Regions from separate parts of the Oleiphilus sp. HI0117 genome, predicted to be linked through region 3. Evidence: predicted binding sites of a transcription regulator. Region 3 holds the regulator's gene; each other region holds the start of a gene.
What was found. The regulator sigma-54, encoded in region 3, starts transcription at its own class of promoters, with help from an activator protein. The targets are predictions, from matches to a motif close to TGGCACNNNNNTTGCTNT.
Positions count from the first base shown of each region.

Region 1 (4,941 bases), on a different contig from region 3:
TCTTTGTGTCTGAATCTGGTGCTTGGCCTTATGTAAGGCTTCGGCTTGTTGGTGGGTATAGTAAGCAGTAACCGAGACATAGACTGTAGCGCTAATACCGGCCACTAGATCGACAATCATTGGTGCGTGAGGCGCGAAGTCAAGGCCGAATATCATGGAGGAAATAATGGTGGAGGTAAGTAAGATTAGGTTGCCTTTGAGCCAGGTCGACATACCTCCAACGACGATGAAGCTAAAACTCGCCATGAGAATATTGAATATGGTTGCCGTCGGGCTGAAGTCAATTAGTACAATAATGACACCGACCAAAGCGCCATCTATTAGTAGTGTGTTCTCACGTGCTGCAGCGCTTTGCTCTAGCTTTAAATGTCTAATAACAAAGTAAAGAAGGTGTGGCCATAACATGGCCGCAGGAATAAACCAGATCAAGTAGTCGTGGAAATGTCCTTCAAGAACACCGACCGCCATCGTGATACTAGACGTCAAATAAGCCAAAACCCTGCCGTTGTATGCGGGCATGACTGACGGTGGCGTATCTATTTTGTCGGTGGAGTGTTGTGTCGCCTTATTCTGTGTTGACGATTTTTTATTAGATATTTTCAATGGGATCATTTTTTCATACATCTCTGATAAGCAGCAAAGGTTATCAGTTCCCTTATATATAGACAAATTTTGCTTACACTGTTTTAATTTCGTTCTTGGGAAATAGCGCTTGCACTAAGGTTTCGTGATCTAAATGTGGTTATATCATTATGTTCACCTGAAAAGAATAGTGCAGGTTAGGTAGCTTATATTAAAGCAGGAGATACGCGGGTATGAATGAGCATAAAACAATTGATGAGGCGGGCTCTCATGCGGTGTTGGAAATATTGAAGTCCAGGGTTTCTCATCCTCGCTTGAGTGCTCCTGCCCCAAGCCCTGATCAAATGGAAACTGTTTTTCAAGCAGCGCTTAGGACGCCTGACCATAAATGCTTAAAGCCATGGCGATTTCTTGTGATCGAAGGGGACTCGTTACATCGTCTGGGTGATTTGTTTTGTCAGGCTGCTGAAGCGAATGAGGGAAAGCTTAGTGAAGCGCAAGAAAATAAATACCGCTCAATGCCGCTTCGGGCACCCAAGATCATCGTTGCTGTGTCCAAAAACATCGAACACCCTAAAGTACCTTTCGAAGAGCAGGTTGTGTCCTGCGGCGTTGCGGTGGGTTATATGTTGTTAGCGCTTCAGGCGCAGGGCTTTGGTGGTATTTGGCGTACCGGAGAAATGGCATTGAATGGCGACGTGAAGCAAGGCCTGGGTTTATCGCTCGAGGAGTCTATCGTGGGCTTCTTATATATTGGTACACCGCTTGCCGAAGCCAAAAAGTTAGCGCCTGTTGCTAGTAAGGATTACTTTGTCCCATGGTAGTGCTAGGCGATTTTCCTCTGACTATAAATTGGGTCAACCCAGGTGATATCTTCGCTTGTTCCCTCAAAAAACGGCAAATCTAAAAGGATAGGAATTGCCGATCTAAAAAACTCCATAAAACCATAAGTATTTGATTTTTAAGTATTAAAAAAATATTTATTGGTTGGCATCGCAATTGCTTTATCTAATCGTAGAAACTTTATGATGAAGCAAGTGGGAGTATCGATGTCGATTTCATTCAGCAATGCATTAGGAATTCACGAACAAGCGCTGGAGTTACGTGTTAACCGTGCTGAGGTGTTGGCTAATAACTTGGCTAATGCAGATACACCCGGATTTAAGGCAAGAGATATAGACTTCAAAGCGGTCCTGGGTAATGAAATGGCTAGCCAGGGAGGCGCAAAGTCTCTCGAGATGGCGACCACGAACGGACAGCACTTGCCTCATGCTAACTCGAGCGGAAGCAATGAGTTGCTTTATCGAACGCCCAGCCAGCCATCTGTTGACGGTAATACCGTTGATACCCAAGAAGAAATGGCAGAGTTTATGAAGAATACCTTGCAATACCAATCCAGCTTCCAGTTTTTGAATGGCAAGTTCAAGTCACTAACCAATGCGATTCGGGGTGAATAAATATGTCTCTTAGTCAGATTTTTGATATTGCCGGATCCGGCATGGCTGCTCAATCTATTCGCTTGAATACCACTGCTAGTAATATTGCTAATGCAGACAGTGCGGCAAGTAGTATTGATGAAGTATATCGCGCCCGAAAGCCCATCTTTTCGGCTGTCCAAGAAGATGCCATGCGCCAGGCAGTTGGTGGGGATTTCTTACAGCAGACGCCTGAGTCGGTAGGTGTTGAAGTAAAAGGGATTGTTGAAAGTGATGCACCTTTGGATATGCGTTACCAGCCTGACCACCCGTTGGCTGATGAGCAGGGATATGTGATGTACCCGAATGTAAATGTCGTTGAAGAGATGGCTGACATGCTTTCTGCTTCTCGAAGCTTTCAAACCAATATTGATGTAATGGATGCGGCAAAAACAATGATGCAGCGTTTGTTAACGCTAGGTCAGTAAGGGGCTAAATCTTATGACAGATATAAATACAACGGTGTCTTCTGCTGATGCTTTATCAGACTACCGCTATGAACCGACGACCAAAACACAAGGTTCGTCTGATCTAGGTCAGAATGAGTTTATGGAGTTGATGATTGCCCAGATGGAGAATCAAAGCCCGCTGGACCCTCAAGATAATGGTGAGTTCATTTCTCAGTTAGCAGAGTTTAGCTCTCTTGAAGAAATGCAGAAACTAAGTTCGCAAGTAGAAAGTTTTGCAACCCAGTATCAGTCTAGTCAGGCTTTGCAGGCTTCTGCAATGGTTGGGCGAACGGTTTTGGTGCCAGGTACTGAAGCTCCCATGGCGGCAGACGGAACAATTAGTGGATTGGTTGATCTTGAAGCCAGTACAGGTTCATTAAAGGTAAGTATCTTTAACGGTTCTGGTGAGTTGGTTAATCAGGTGGATATGGGGCAACAACTTGCCGGTTCTGTACCATTCTCGTGGGATGGAACAAATAGCAAGGGGGAGCAGATGCCCTATGACAATTACACGATCGCTGCTGAATCGAATCAAGGAGGAGATGTAAGTCAAATTACGACCTTGCTTTCCGCCAATGTGAGTAGCGTATCGATCGGGACTGGTGGTGCCATTTCGCTTAACTTAGCCGGTATGGGCGCTATTCCTTTAGAAGATGTTAGAGAGATTAACTAGGCATGAGTATGTGTCTGGCGTGCGAAATAATTGTAATCATTACGACAAAAAGAATCAGAAGAGAGGTGTAGTATGCCGTTTAACGTTGCATTAGGTGGGTTGAGAGCATCCTCCACGGACTTGGAAGTTACGGGTAATAACATTGCGAACGCGAGTACTGTTGGTTTTAAGCGTTCGCGTGCCGAGTTTGGTGATGTTTATTCCAATAGTTTTTTCGGCAGGGGGGCTACCTCAACGGGAGACGGTGTCGCAGTACAAAATATTCGACAGATGTTTGGTCAGGGTAACGTAAGCTTTACTGACAATAACCTGGACTTAGCAATTACCGGAAATGGCTTTTTCGTGCTTAGTGATCAGGGTGAGGCCAAATATTCGCGTGCTGGTCAGCTAGGTGTGGATAAAGATGGTTTCATGGTCAATAACACGGGTATGCGTGTCCAGGGCTTTCAGGCTGATGAAGGTGGGACGGTATCGGGAGTTCTGGGTGATCTGGTTGTTGATGCGAATGATCTGCCTCCATCAAGATCAACTAATGTCGAAGCAGCTTTGAATCTGGATTCTTCAGAAGAAGCTTTGACTCAGAGTGGCACAACGATTAACTCGAACGGTGCAACGGATGTTGGTGTAGCACAAGCAGGAATTGTGAATGGCTATGCGAGTCAGGATATCGAAGTGACCTTTCCGGATGGCACGTCGCAGACCATTACAACGACTGCGGAATCAACTGCCGGGGCAATTGCATCTCAGTTTTCGCTTTTAGAAGGTGTGGATGCGACTGCTAGTACCAGCTCTACAATAACCTTAGCTGGATATGATAATGCCTCAGGAAATATGAGTATTAGCTTAAACGGAATTAGTTTCCAGCCAGCCGGTGCAACAGATGCATTGCAATTGGCCGACTTGGGAACTCGTATTAACTCGTCTGCGTTGGTGGGGGTTACCGCCGTCATAGATAGTGCTACTGGTGATTTGCAGATTATTCAGGATCAAGGAGCTAACTTGGTATTCGGTTTTGCGGGTGTCTCGGGCGATAGTTTTGAGGTTCTTGGGAGTGATGCCGCGGCGACGCCGGTAGTGCTTGACCCTGATGCTGTTCCTGCCGTTTTGAATGCGACTGTAGGTGGTGGAGTTAGCATTGTACTTGACGAGGGGGTCGTTGCGACCAACTTAAGTGCCACAACGCCCGTCATTACCAACTTTACCGGTGCGCCTTTTGTTAATAACCAATTTTCACCAACGGATCCTGGTACCTATAACCACGCGACGTCAACGACTATTTTTGACAGTCTTGGTAACTCTCATGTTTTGACCATGTATTTCGTTAAGCAGCAGTCTTCGTTGTCGGGAGAAAATACCTGGCAAATGCATGTGCAGGTGGATAACCAGGATGTTGGAGATCCATTAATTGGAACAGATGCATCGCGAGCGACTTATAATTTGGTATTCCGCGATGACGGTACTTTAAATGAAACATTGTCAGATGATGTTTTGATTTCTAATTGGGACCCTTTAGATAGTCAAGGCAATCAAAATGGGGCGGCACGACCTTTGAATGTTGTGGATGGCGGGGTTTTGCCGATTCCTCAGCCGCCAACTAGCTCAAACTTTGAGGTAGATGTATCATCGTTTACTCAGTTTGGTAGCCCGTTTGCTGTAAATGACTTAAGTCAGAATGGTTATACCACAGGTCGATTAGTCGGTCTGGATGTCGATGAGTCGGGTGTCATTCTGTCTCGTTTCTCCAACGGTGAGTCTTTGGTTC
Region 1 covers NZ_LWGA01000676.1:5,079-10,019, reverse strand. The annotation lists gene A3757_RS09305 (adenylate/guanylate cyclase domain-containing protein) at 1-612, opposite strand, end outside; gene A3757_RS09300 (nitroreductase family protein) at 816-1,406, shown strand; gene flgB (flagellar basal body rod protein FlgB) at 1,632-2,039, shown strand; gene flgC (flagellar basal body rod protein FlgC) at 2,042-2,485, shown strand; gene A3757_RS09285 (flagellar hook assembly protein FlgD) at 2,499-3,179, shown strand; gene A3757_RS09280 (flagellar hook-basal body complex protein) at 3,252-4,941, shown strand, end outside.
Region 1: flgB (flagellar basal body rod protein FlgB) is a predicted target of sigma-54. The motif match lies at 1,571-1,588, and genes of this name have one in related genera.

Region 2 (4,941 bases), on a different contig from region 3:
CTCCATTCCCTTTAGTGAACTCGCAGCGGCATACATTCGCTCTTCTTGAAACTGCATCATCTGCATAGCGAAACCTTTGTTCTGTTCGCCTATTCGATAGCGCTTAGGTACGCGAACATTATCAAAGAATATCTGCCCCGTATCACTGGCGCGCATACCGAGTTTATCCAAAGGCTTTGAGGTCTCGATACCCGGTGAATCCAAAGGCACAATGATCATTGATTTATTTGCATGAACGCTGCCTTCAGAAGTGTTGGCAAGTAAACAAATCCAATCACCTTGCGTCGCATTCGTGATCCACATCTTACTGCCATTGATAAGGTAGTCATCACCGTCACTTTTAGCGGTCGTTTTTAAACCTGCAACATCTGAACCTGCCCCAGCTTCACTAACCCCGATACAAGCAACCATATCTCCAGCGATGGCTGGCGCCAAAAAATCACGTTTTAACTCATCACTACCAAAACGAGCCAAAGCAGGCGTGGCCATGTCTGTTTGCACACCAATCGCCATGGGCAAGGAACCACCATAGGCTCGGCCAATTTCCTCAGCAAACACCAGGTTATAACTATAATCTAAACCTGCACCACCATTCGCTTCGGGTTTATGTATACCCAACAAGCCCAGGTCACCCATTTTCTTGAATAGTGAATGTAAAGGCGCTTTGCCTGCCTGCTCCCACTCATCAACAAAAGGGTCCATTTCCTGATCAACAAAGGCTCGCACTGTTTTGCGTAAGGCTTCATGTTCAGACGTGAATTTCATGCTCATCTCCAATATAAGATCTAACTAACGCAATCTTAAGAATCGAAGACAAAAAGAAACAGCGTGACTCAGGTCATATAAATGGCCAAACGGGCCATAAAGGTAAATAATACCCCAATATATTCCGGAGATTATGATGCTAAAACATGTCACGCTTTATGCCTGCGAGAATGCAATGGGCTTAAGTTTAGGTCTTAGTCATGATGTATTTGCCTTTGCCTCCATGCTACAAAAAAAGCTTTTGGGCGAGGCTATATCTATCTCGCTAGTTACCTTAGATGGCAAAGCTATTTCATCATTCAGCGGCTTAAGCATTACACCTGATCAGGCACTAGGCGATATCAAACATACAGACCTGGTCATTCTTCATGGAATCTGGGGTGACATGGAAGCGCTGCTAATCGATCAGCGCCCCTTATACCCAAAGCTTAGGGAGTGGCACGAGCAAGGTATCCCGATTATGGCTGCGACAACCGGTTCCTACTTTCTGGCAGAGGCCGGGCTCTTGGATGAGCGAATCTGTACCACGCATTGGCATAAGCAAGAAGAATTCGCACAGAAGTACCCCAAAATCGATCTTCGCCCCGATCGTTTTATTACCGCTACCGGGGAACTGTATTGCTCTGCAGGAATGAATGCAGCCATGGAGATCATGATCTATCTGCTTTCACGCTTATCCTGCACTGAGGTTGGCGAAGCCGTAGAAAGTACTTTTTTGGTCGATTTCAGACGAGCCTACTCCGGCGAATTTGCCTCCATTGGTAAACAAACCTACCATCAAGACGACGCTATTCTCTCTATCCAGCAGTGGCTTGAAATCCACTTCATTGAGCCCCTTTCTATCGAGCAACTTGCCACAAAAGCAAATATGAGTGTACGCACCTTTAAACGTCGCTTTAAAGAAGCAACGGGCGAATCACCTCTTAGCTATATTCAACACTTAAAAATTGAGCAGGGAAAAGAGCACCTCAAACATAGTGATCAAAGTGTCGCAGAAATATCATGGAAGGTTGGTTATCAAGACCCTGGCCACTTCAATCGTTTATTTCAGCGAAAATATGGCCTAAGCCCCGCCGCTTGGCGTAAGAAGCTACGATAAATTTTGCTCACTACAATCAGCTAGACAAGTCCCTTGATTCAGCAGTGCCTTAGGACAGGGCTCTCTCTTCGAAACAAGCCTTTCAGTGCACACTAATAAGGCCCTCACTGATAGATCACACGCATAGGTTTTAGCTAATCTATTGAATAATAATAACAATTTCCAATGGCATAGCGCTTGCAAAAGCCCTTTATGAAATTTATTCCTCAGCTCAAACCTGACGCTGACCAACACAGTAAATAAAGGTGATTGTGATGAAGAAAGAAGAAGTGATCGAAGCAATTGTATTAGCTAAAAAATCTAAAGAACTTACCTGGGAAGGTATGGCAGAAGAAGTCGGCATGGGCTCAGTATGGCTCACCTCAGCTTGTCTGGGCATGAATAGTATGCCCGAGGACGTTGCAGATAAGGTTTGTGCCTTACTTGATTTACCGGACGAAGCAAAGCCTGCATTGATGGAATACCCGACTAAAACCTGGGATCAATCCATTCCTCAAGACCCTTTAATTTATCGGCTATATGAAATTGTCGGTGTCTACGGCGATACGCTAAAAGAAGTAATACAAGAAAAGTTTGGCGACGGCATCATGAGCGCAATTGACTTCAGTATGGATGTTGAAAAAGAAGAGAACCCGAAAGGTGATCGCGTCGTCTTAACCATGAATGGTAAGTTCTTACCCTACAAAGCCTGGTAGCTTAATCGAGTACGAGGCCAGAGCTTCGTACTCACTTTTATTTATTGTTTTTACTTAATAATTTCTCGAACCCTATTTAAACAATTTTTAGTTCTCTATGAATGACAGTAGGCTGGACCGTCTTAGCCTAAGAGGACCTTTAACCCGATCAATATCAAAATCGTCCCACCTAACACTTCAGCTCGACTTTCGAGCCAAGTGCCTGTTTTCTCGCCAAGGTAGACTCCGGCAAAGCTAAATAGTGCAGTGGTTATAGCTATGAAAGCACAGGCTAGAAATCCGTTAACGTTCAGCAAAGTCAAGGAAAAGCCCGCCGCCATTGCGTCGATACTGGTGGCAATACCTAGAATGAACATAGCACGATGACTTATATGAGAAGGGACATTCTCTTCACCAGTAATAAGCGCTTCATAGATCATCTTAATACCAATAATCAAAAGCAATATAAACGATACCCAGGGAGCATAGGTTTCAGCAAAAACGAGAACACCTTTACCTCCTATAAAACCAATAAGGGGCATAAGGCCCTGAAAAAGGCCGAAGTAAATAGCGCACATTGTGGCAAGCTTTAGTGTGCCGACCGTTTTTTTTGAACCTAAACCAATAGACACAGCAAACGCATCCATACTTAACGCGATTGCCAGAAGTAACAATGCCAACAAAACGAACCCTTAGTTCAACTATATTTGGGTTGAGAAGTATACAAAACCTAGATGTTAGTGTGTTAAATGGATTTCTCAACGGGATTTATATTTCTTGTTTCTATGGTCGAAACTTTACCGGGCTGTGCATTCCCGCTTGGTAATGACCCGGAATATTGCAGGCAGCCTCTACTTCCCAAGCTTCTTCGAATGTCCAGATGAGCGTTTCGGTTTTTCCAGGTGCGACAGTAATGGCATTACCACCCGGACCGTGATGCATATTCGGGTTATTCATCATCATTTTCCCGTGCTCCATATGCTCATCCTTAGTACCAATGGCGAACTCATGCGGCACTGCGCCTTTGTTGGAGATCACAAACTTAATGGTTTCACCATTTTTAATATTGAACGGTTTATGGACAAAGCGCATCGCATCGTTCGCTTCAACATTTATCACTCGGTCTACATCATTTTCTTGTCCAGGATTACCCGCCAATGACCCGCCATGGTGTCCACCATGAGCGCCATGTTCCTCTCCATGATGTCCGCCATGCATACCTTCCTTCATTTCACCGCCCATGTGACCGTGGCCTCCTGTATCGCCCATATGCTTTTCTTGCATCATTTTGTGGTGATCGTGCTGGCCATCTCCCGCTGACATATGGTTCTCGCCATGCATATGGCCTGTGCCATCATCATGACTATGATTTGCGCATGCAGCTGTGATTAGGATTGCGCTGATAGCTGCAAAGCCAGTTATTGATTTCGTTAGTGATAGTTTCATTTTCATTATCCTTTCTGTGTTTATTTTGATAGTTGTGAATCGTTTTCTGTGAGGTCACTGTTCTCTTTTTTGAGCGTTACCTGTTTCCACACATAAAAAATCGCGGGAATTAACATCAAACTCAAGGCCAAGGTGCTGATCATGCCGCCAATCATGGGCCCTGCAATACGCTGCATTACTTCAGAACCTGTGCCCGTTCCCATCATGATTGGAATTAAACCGACCATCAGAGAGAGAACCGTCATCAAGATGGGGCGCACCCGCAGCCCGGCTCCCTGCATGACAGATTCACGAATATCTTCCTTCGTTAACAAACGCATATCTCGCTTGGCGTTTTCAATGGTGGCTTGATAGGATTGATTTAAATAAACCAACATCAGTACGCCGATCTCAACAGCCACACCTGCGAGAGCGATAAAACCAACCGCAACCGCTATCGACATGTTGTAATCCAGCCAATACATCAACCAAAGCCCTCCGATTAACGAAAATGGTACGGTTCCCATAATGATGAGTACTTCCAAAAAGTTACGGAAGCTCATGTAAAGAAGTAGCATGATGATCGCCAAGGTAAGTGGCACAACAGCTCGCAGACGTTCCTCGGCTCGTTGCATGTACTCGTATTGGCCAGACCAAGCGATGGAATAACCCGCCGGAATTTCGACTTGTTCAGAAACAATCTGTTGTGCTTCTTTGACGTATGACCCCAGATCACGCCCATCGATATCGACAAGCGTCCAACCATTTAAACGAGCATTTTCACTCTTAATTCCCGGCGGACCATCTGCGATATAAACATCAGCCACGTCAGCCAAAGCAATGTGTTGTTTTCCGGGAGTGACAATAGGCAGCAATTTCAGTTTTTGTTCGGAATCGCGATAATGTTGCGGATAACGCAGATTCACCGGATAACGCTCTAAACCTTCGATCGTTTCAGTAATATTCATGCCGCCAATC
Region 2 covers NZ_LWGA01000218.1:9,911-14,851, forward strand. The annotation lists gene A3757_RS02755 (acyl-CoA dehydrogenase family protein) at 1-765, opposite strand, end outside; gene A3757_RS02760 (GlxA family transcriptional regulator) at 899-1,864, shown strand; gene cynS (cyanase) at 2,119-2,559, shown strand; gene A3757_RS02770 (manganese efflux pump MntP family protein) at 2,682-3,218, opposite strand; gene A3757_RS02775 (plastocyanin/azurin family copper-binding protein) at 3,322-3,984, opposite strand; partial or broken gene A3757_RS02780 (efflux RND transporter permease subunit) at 4,005-4,941, opposite strand, start outside.
Region 2: cynS (cyanase) is a predicted target of sigma-54. The motif match lies at 2,031-2,048, and genes of this name have one in related genera.

Region 3 (4,941 bases):
GAAGAAATAGAGTACGACATTGTACGAAGAGCTATACGCGCCAAGGGAGATCAGACCCAAGGGTCTCGAGTTAAAATTCATTACTACCCTAATGCCGAGACCGCATCGGAAAATACTGAAGTGCCACTAATAAAAGGTTCTCCAGAAAACGAAAACAAACTGCCACTCGAACCTGCTCCAAATGCCGAGTCCGGTGCCGAGCAAAAGCAATAGACCTGAGCAACAATGAAAACTTTAAAAGCAGAAAACCTAGCCAAGGCCTATGATAAACGCCAAATAGTTAAAGATGTTTCCCTGACTATCAACAGCGGTGAAGTGATCGGGCTGCTCGGCCCTAACGGTGCTGGTAAGACCACTTGTTTCTATATGATTGTAGGCCTGGTTAAGCATGATAAAGGCAAGATATCAGTTAATGATACCGACCTATCATCCATGGCTATGCATGATAGGGCACGAAACGGTGTCGGCTACCTGCCCCAGGAAGCTTCAATATTTAGAAAGTTAAGTGTTCGAGACAATATCCTGGCGGTACTAGAGATTAGAAAAGATCTTTCTCGCAGCGAAAGGCGACAAAGAATGGAAGCCTTACTCGAAGAGTTTCACATCACTCACATCAAAGATAGTCTTGGCATGGCCTTGTCAGGCGGTGAACGTAGGCGAGTGGAAATAGCCAGAGCTTTAGCAATGGAGCCTGACTTCATTCTACTCGATGAGCCCTTCGCAGGTGTCGACCCAATATCGGTCAACGACATCAAGTCAATCGTCTCTCACCTTAAAAGTAAAAATATCGGCGTACTCATAACCGATCACAACGTTAGAGAAACGCTGGATATTTGTGAAAAAGCCTATATTGTTGGTGATGGCCATATCATTGCTTCAGGAAGTGCTGAAGACATTCTGAATAATGAAAAGGTCAAACAAGTCTACTTGGGCAATCAATTCAAATTATAAGCCAGTGGCTAGTTCATAGCATTCGATTCGAACAGCATATACAAACAATTAAGCATGACTTTCAGCTTAGAAATGAGTAGCATGCAATTTTCACGTCAACAAGACGATAACTTGATCTAAAACAATTATTTGTAGGCTGGTAACGTAAATATACTTTTATTTGTTTCACACTTTGCTATCTTCGCACTACACTTGTGTAAATGAAGTAAATATAAATACGTTTATTCACAGCGACCATTTCCGCAAAATATAATAAGCGACAATACATGATTCAAAATTTAAGTCTTAAGTTGGTGACATCCTCATGAACATGAAGGTTTCTCTCCAATTAAAGCTCGGTCAACAACTGACAATGACACCTCAATTGCAGCAAGCAATCCGCTTGCTACAATTGTCGACTCTTGACCTTCAAAACGAAATACAAGAAGCATTGGAATCTAATCCTATGCTCGAACTCCAGGACGATAACAACGAGCCTGGAAATACAAGTGATAAACAAGAAAATCAGAATGAAAGTCATCAAAATGATGGCAACGAGTACGCCTCTCAGGACAACCAACAAAGCAGTAGTACAGACACCAGTTCGAGCGAAGCACCTGCTAGCAATGAAGCCGACACGCCTAGTGAAGAGTGGTCAGATACTATACCGGAAGATCTGCCTGTTGATACGGCTTGGGATGACATATATACAAACAATGCGCCCAGTGGTCCCGCTCCCGAAGATGACAACAATGCCTTCGAACAAAGAAACGCTGCTACCGAGTCTCTTGCAGATCATCTAGATTGGCAACTTAACCTTACCCCCATGTCTGATCGCGACCGATACATTGCGATGTCATTAATCGACGCAACTGATACAGACGGCTACCTAACGAATACCGTTGAAGAGATACACGAGGGGCTGCACAACTCAGATGACGAAGACCCGGTTGAATTAGATGAAGTTGAAGCCGTCTTAAAACGCGTGCAGCACTTTGATCCACCTGGGGTATTTGCCAAAGACCTGCCCGACTGTTTGCTGCTACAGTTACGCCAGCTACCAAAAGATACGCCCTGGCTACCACAAGCAAAGCTTGTAATCAGCCACTACCTGAACTTATTAGGATCAAGAGACTACGCTCAACTAATGCGACGCAGCCGCCTTAAAGAGCATGAACTGAAAGAGGTTATCTCTCTAATTCAGTCTTTGAACCCTAAACCAGGTGAATCCATTGCTTCTTCCGAGCCTGAGTACATTGTGCCAGATGTCGTCGTAAAGAAAGAAAAAGGACGCTGGAAAGTTGAGCTCAACCCAGAGATTGCGCCAAAAATAAGGGTCAATGCAAATTATGCTTCGTTTATAAAGAGAGCTGACTCCAGTAACGACAACACCTTTATGAAGGATCAACTTCAAGAAGCAAAGTGGTTTATTAAAAGCCTACAAAGTCGTAACGAGACGCTTCTAAAAGTGGCAAGTAAGATAGTAGCTCACCAACAAGGCTTCCTTGACTATGGTGATGAAGCGATGAAGCCGCTGATTTTACATGATATTGCTGAAGCGGTAGAAATGCATGAGTCCACCATATCTCGTGTGACAACACAAAAGTACATGCATACGCCACGAGGCATATTTGAACTCAAATACTTTTTCTCAAGCCACGTCAGCACAACTACTGGCGGAGAGTGCTCGTCAACAGCGATTCGCGCAATTATTAAGAAGTTAATATCAGCAGAAAACCCTAAAAAACCTCTTAGCGATAGCAAGATTGCCGACTTGTTGAAAGAGCAAGGAATTAACGTCGCCCGCCGCACTATCGCAAAATACCGCGAAGCGATGTCGATCCCCCCATCGAACGAAAGAAAAAGATTGGTTTAATACAATATTTGATAACTTGCTGCCTGCAGCAAGTTGATTTGATAAGCGAAAAGTGAGTCAATATTCAACTCTCGCTAAAAATAACGATGATAGGAGAATACTATGCAATTAAATATCACTGGCCATCATGTAGATTTAACTGATGCACTTAAAGAATATGTGAAAACCAAATTGCAAAAGCTAGAGCGCCATATTGGCGGCATTAGCAACGTACAGGTAACCCTTTCTGTATCGAAACAAGCACATATTGCTGAATCAACGCTACATATCGCTGGTGCAGATATCCACGGCCACGCCGAGAACGACGACATGTATGCCGCTATCGACCAGCTAGTTGATAAGCTAGACCGTCAAATTCTTAAGCACAAGGAAAAGAAAGTTGACCGCGCACACGGCGCAGCAGCACGCTAGTTATTAGCGATCTTTAGAGTCGAAAAATGTCTGAAAATAAAATTACTATCGAGGCCATCTTGTCACCGGAGCTAACCCAACGCGGTTTGCCCGGTGGTAGCAAGAAAAAAGTTCTTCAACAGGCTGCACACCTGGTCTCAAAACAATTTCCTCATCTTGATGAAACTGAAATATTTGACAACCTTATTTCTCGTGAACGACTGGGAAGCACGGGAGTTGGGCAAGGAATTGCCATTCCCCACAGCAGACTGGAAAACTGCAAACAAGTTATTGGTTGTCTATTTACACTTGAAAAAAAGATACCTTTTGACTCGATAGATAACGAAGACGTTGATATTCTTTTCGTTTTACTTGTCCCCTCCGAGGCGACGAGCGAGCACCTGGATCTTTTAAGTCAAATTGCAGAGAAGTTCAACAACACTGCTTTTTGCGATAGTTTAAGGGAATCTGCTACAGGCACTGAACTTTATCAGAAAATAATTGCTTAAGACCTACAAACCTTAGAAGCTCAAAATTGCTAGGAACTTCTTATGAAGCTCGTTATTGTCAGTGGCAGATCCGGTTCCGGAAAAAGCACGGCCCTTCACGTCCTTGAAGACATGGGGTATTACTGCATTGATAATTTACCGGTTGGGCTTTTACTAAACCTTGGTAAACAATCACTACAAGGTAAAGATACAAGGTTAAGTAACGTTTCGATCAGTATCGATGCTAGAAATCTGCAGGGTGGAATAGAAGCATTCCCCCAAGTTTACGAGAAGCTAAAGCAGATGGAGATTGATGTCGATATCATTTTTCTTGACGCACAAAGTGAGACGCTCCTAAAGCGCTTTCACGATACTCGACGCAAACACCCACTTAGCAGCACAACACACTCACTCACCGAAGCGATTGAAACCGAAAGAACGCTTCTCGACCAGCTGGCACTAAAAGCTGACCTGACTGTCGACACTACGAAACTAACCCTATACGAGTTAAGAGACCTCATAAAACTTAGAGTGACAGGCAAACGAGAGCAAGAGCTCGCCATACTCTTTCAATCATTTGGTTTCAAAAATGGTGTTCCTAGCGATGCAGATTACGTATTCGACGTTCGCTGTTTGCCAAACCCATACTGGGACCCAAACCTTCGTACTTTTAGTGGATTAGATAAGCCCGTCGTAGACTTCATGAACGCCCAACCCGAATCCATACTAATGAAGGAAGATATCATTAACTTTCTCAGTAAATGGCTTCCTCAATTCAAAGCATCAAACCGTAGCTACATGACTATCGCGATCGGCTGTACCGGCGGCCATCACAGATCGGTCTATATTAGCGAACAGCTTGGTGCGCACTTCAAGTCGCAATTTGATAATGTCCAAATTCGCCACAAAGAGCTACCTTCACCTCACAAAACGTAATAAACTACCCTCTTTTCATTAGCTTAGTAGAACATCCATGCTTTCAGAACAAATCGAAATTATTAACAAACTTGGTCTCCATGCCCGTGCAGCCGCTAAATTTGTCGGTACTGCAACACGCTTTGAAAGCAGTATTAAAATCGCAAAGGATGGCCGAGAAGTCGATGGTAAAAGCATTATGTCTGTGATGATGCTCGCCGCAAGCTGCGGATCTTTTGTTGAAATCAGCTGCGAAGGTGCGGATCAGGAAGAAGCAATGACAGCGATCAAAGACTTGATCAATGATAGGTTTGGAGAAGGCGAATAAGCGCTCACTAAATT
Region 3 covers NZ_LWGA01000533.1:2,141-7,081, reverse strand. The annotation lists gene lptA (lipopolysaccharide transport periplasmic protein LptA) at 1-213, shown strand, start outside; gene lptB (LPS export ABC transporter ATP-binding protein) at 226-951, shown strand; gene A3757_RS05910 (RNA polymerase factor sigma-54) at 1,262-2,806, shown strand; gene hpf (ribosome hibernation-promoting factor, HPF/YfiA family) at 2,909-3,217, shown strand; gene ptsN (PTS IIA-like nitrogen regulatory protein PtsN) at 3,244-3,705, shown strand; gene rapZ (RNase adapter RapZ) at 3,748-4,620, shown strand; gene A3757_RS05890 (HPr family phosphocarrier protein) at 4,658-4,927, shown strand.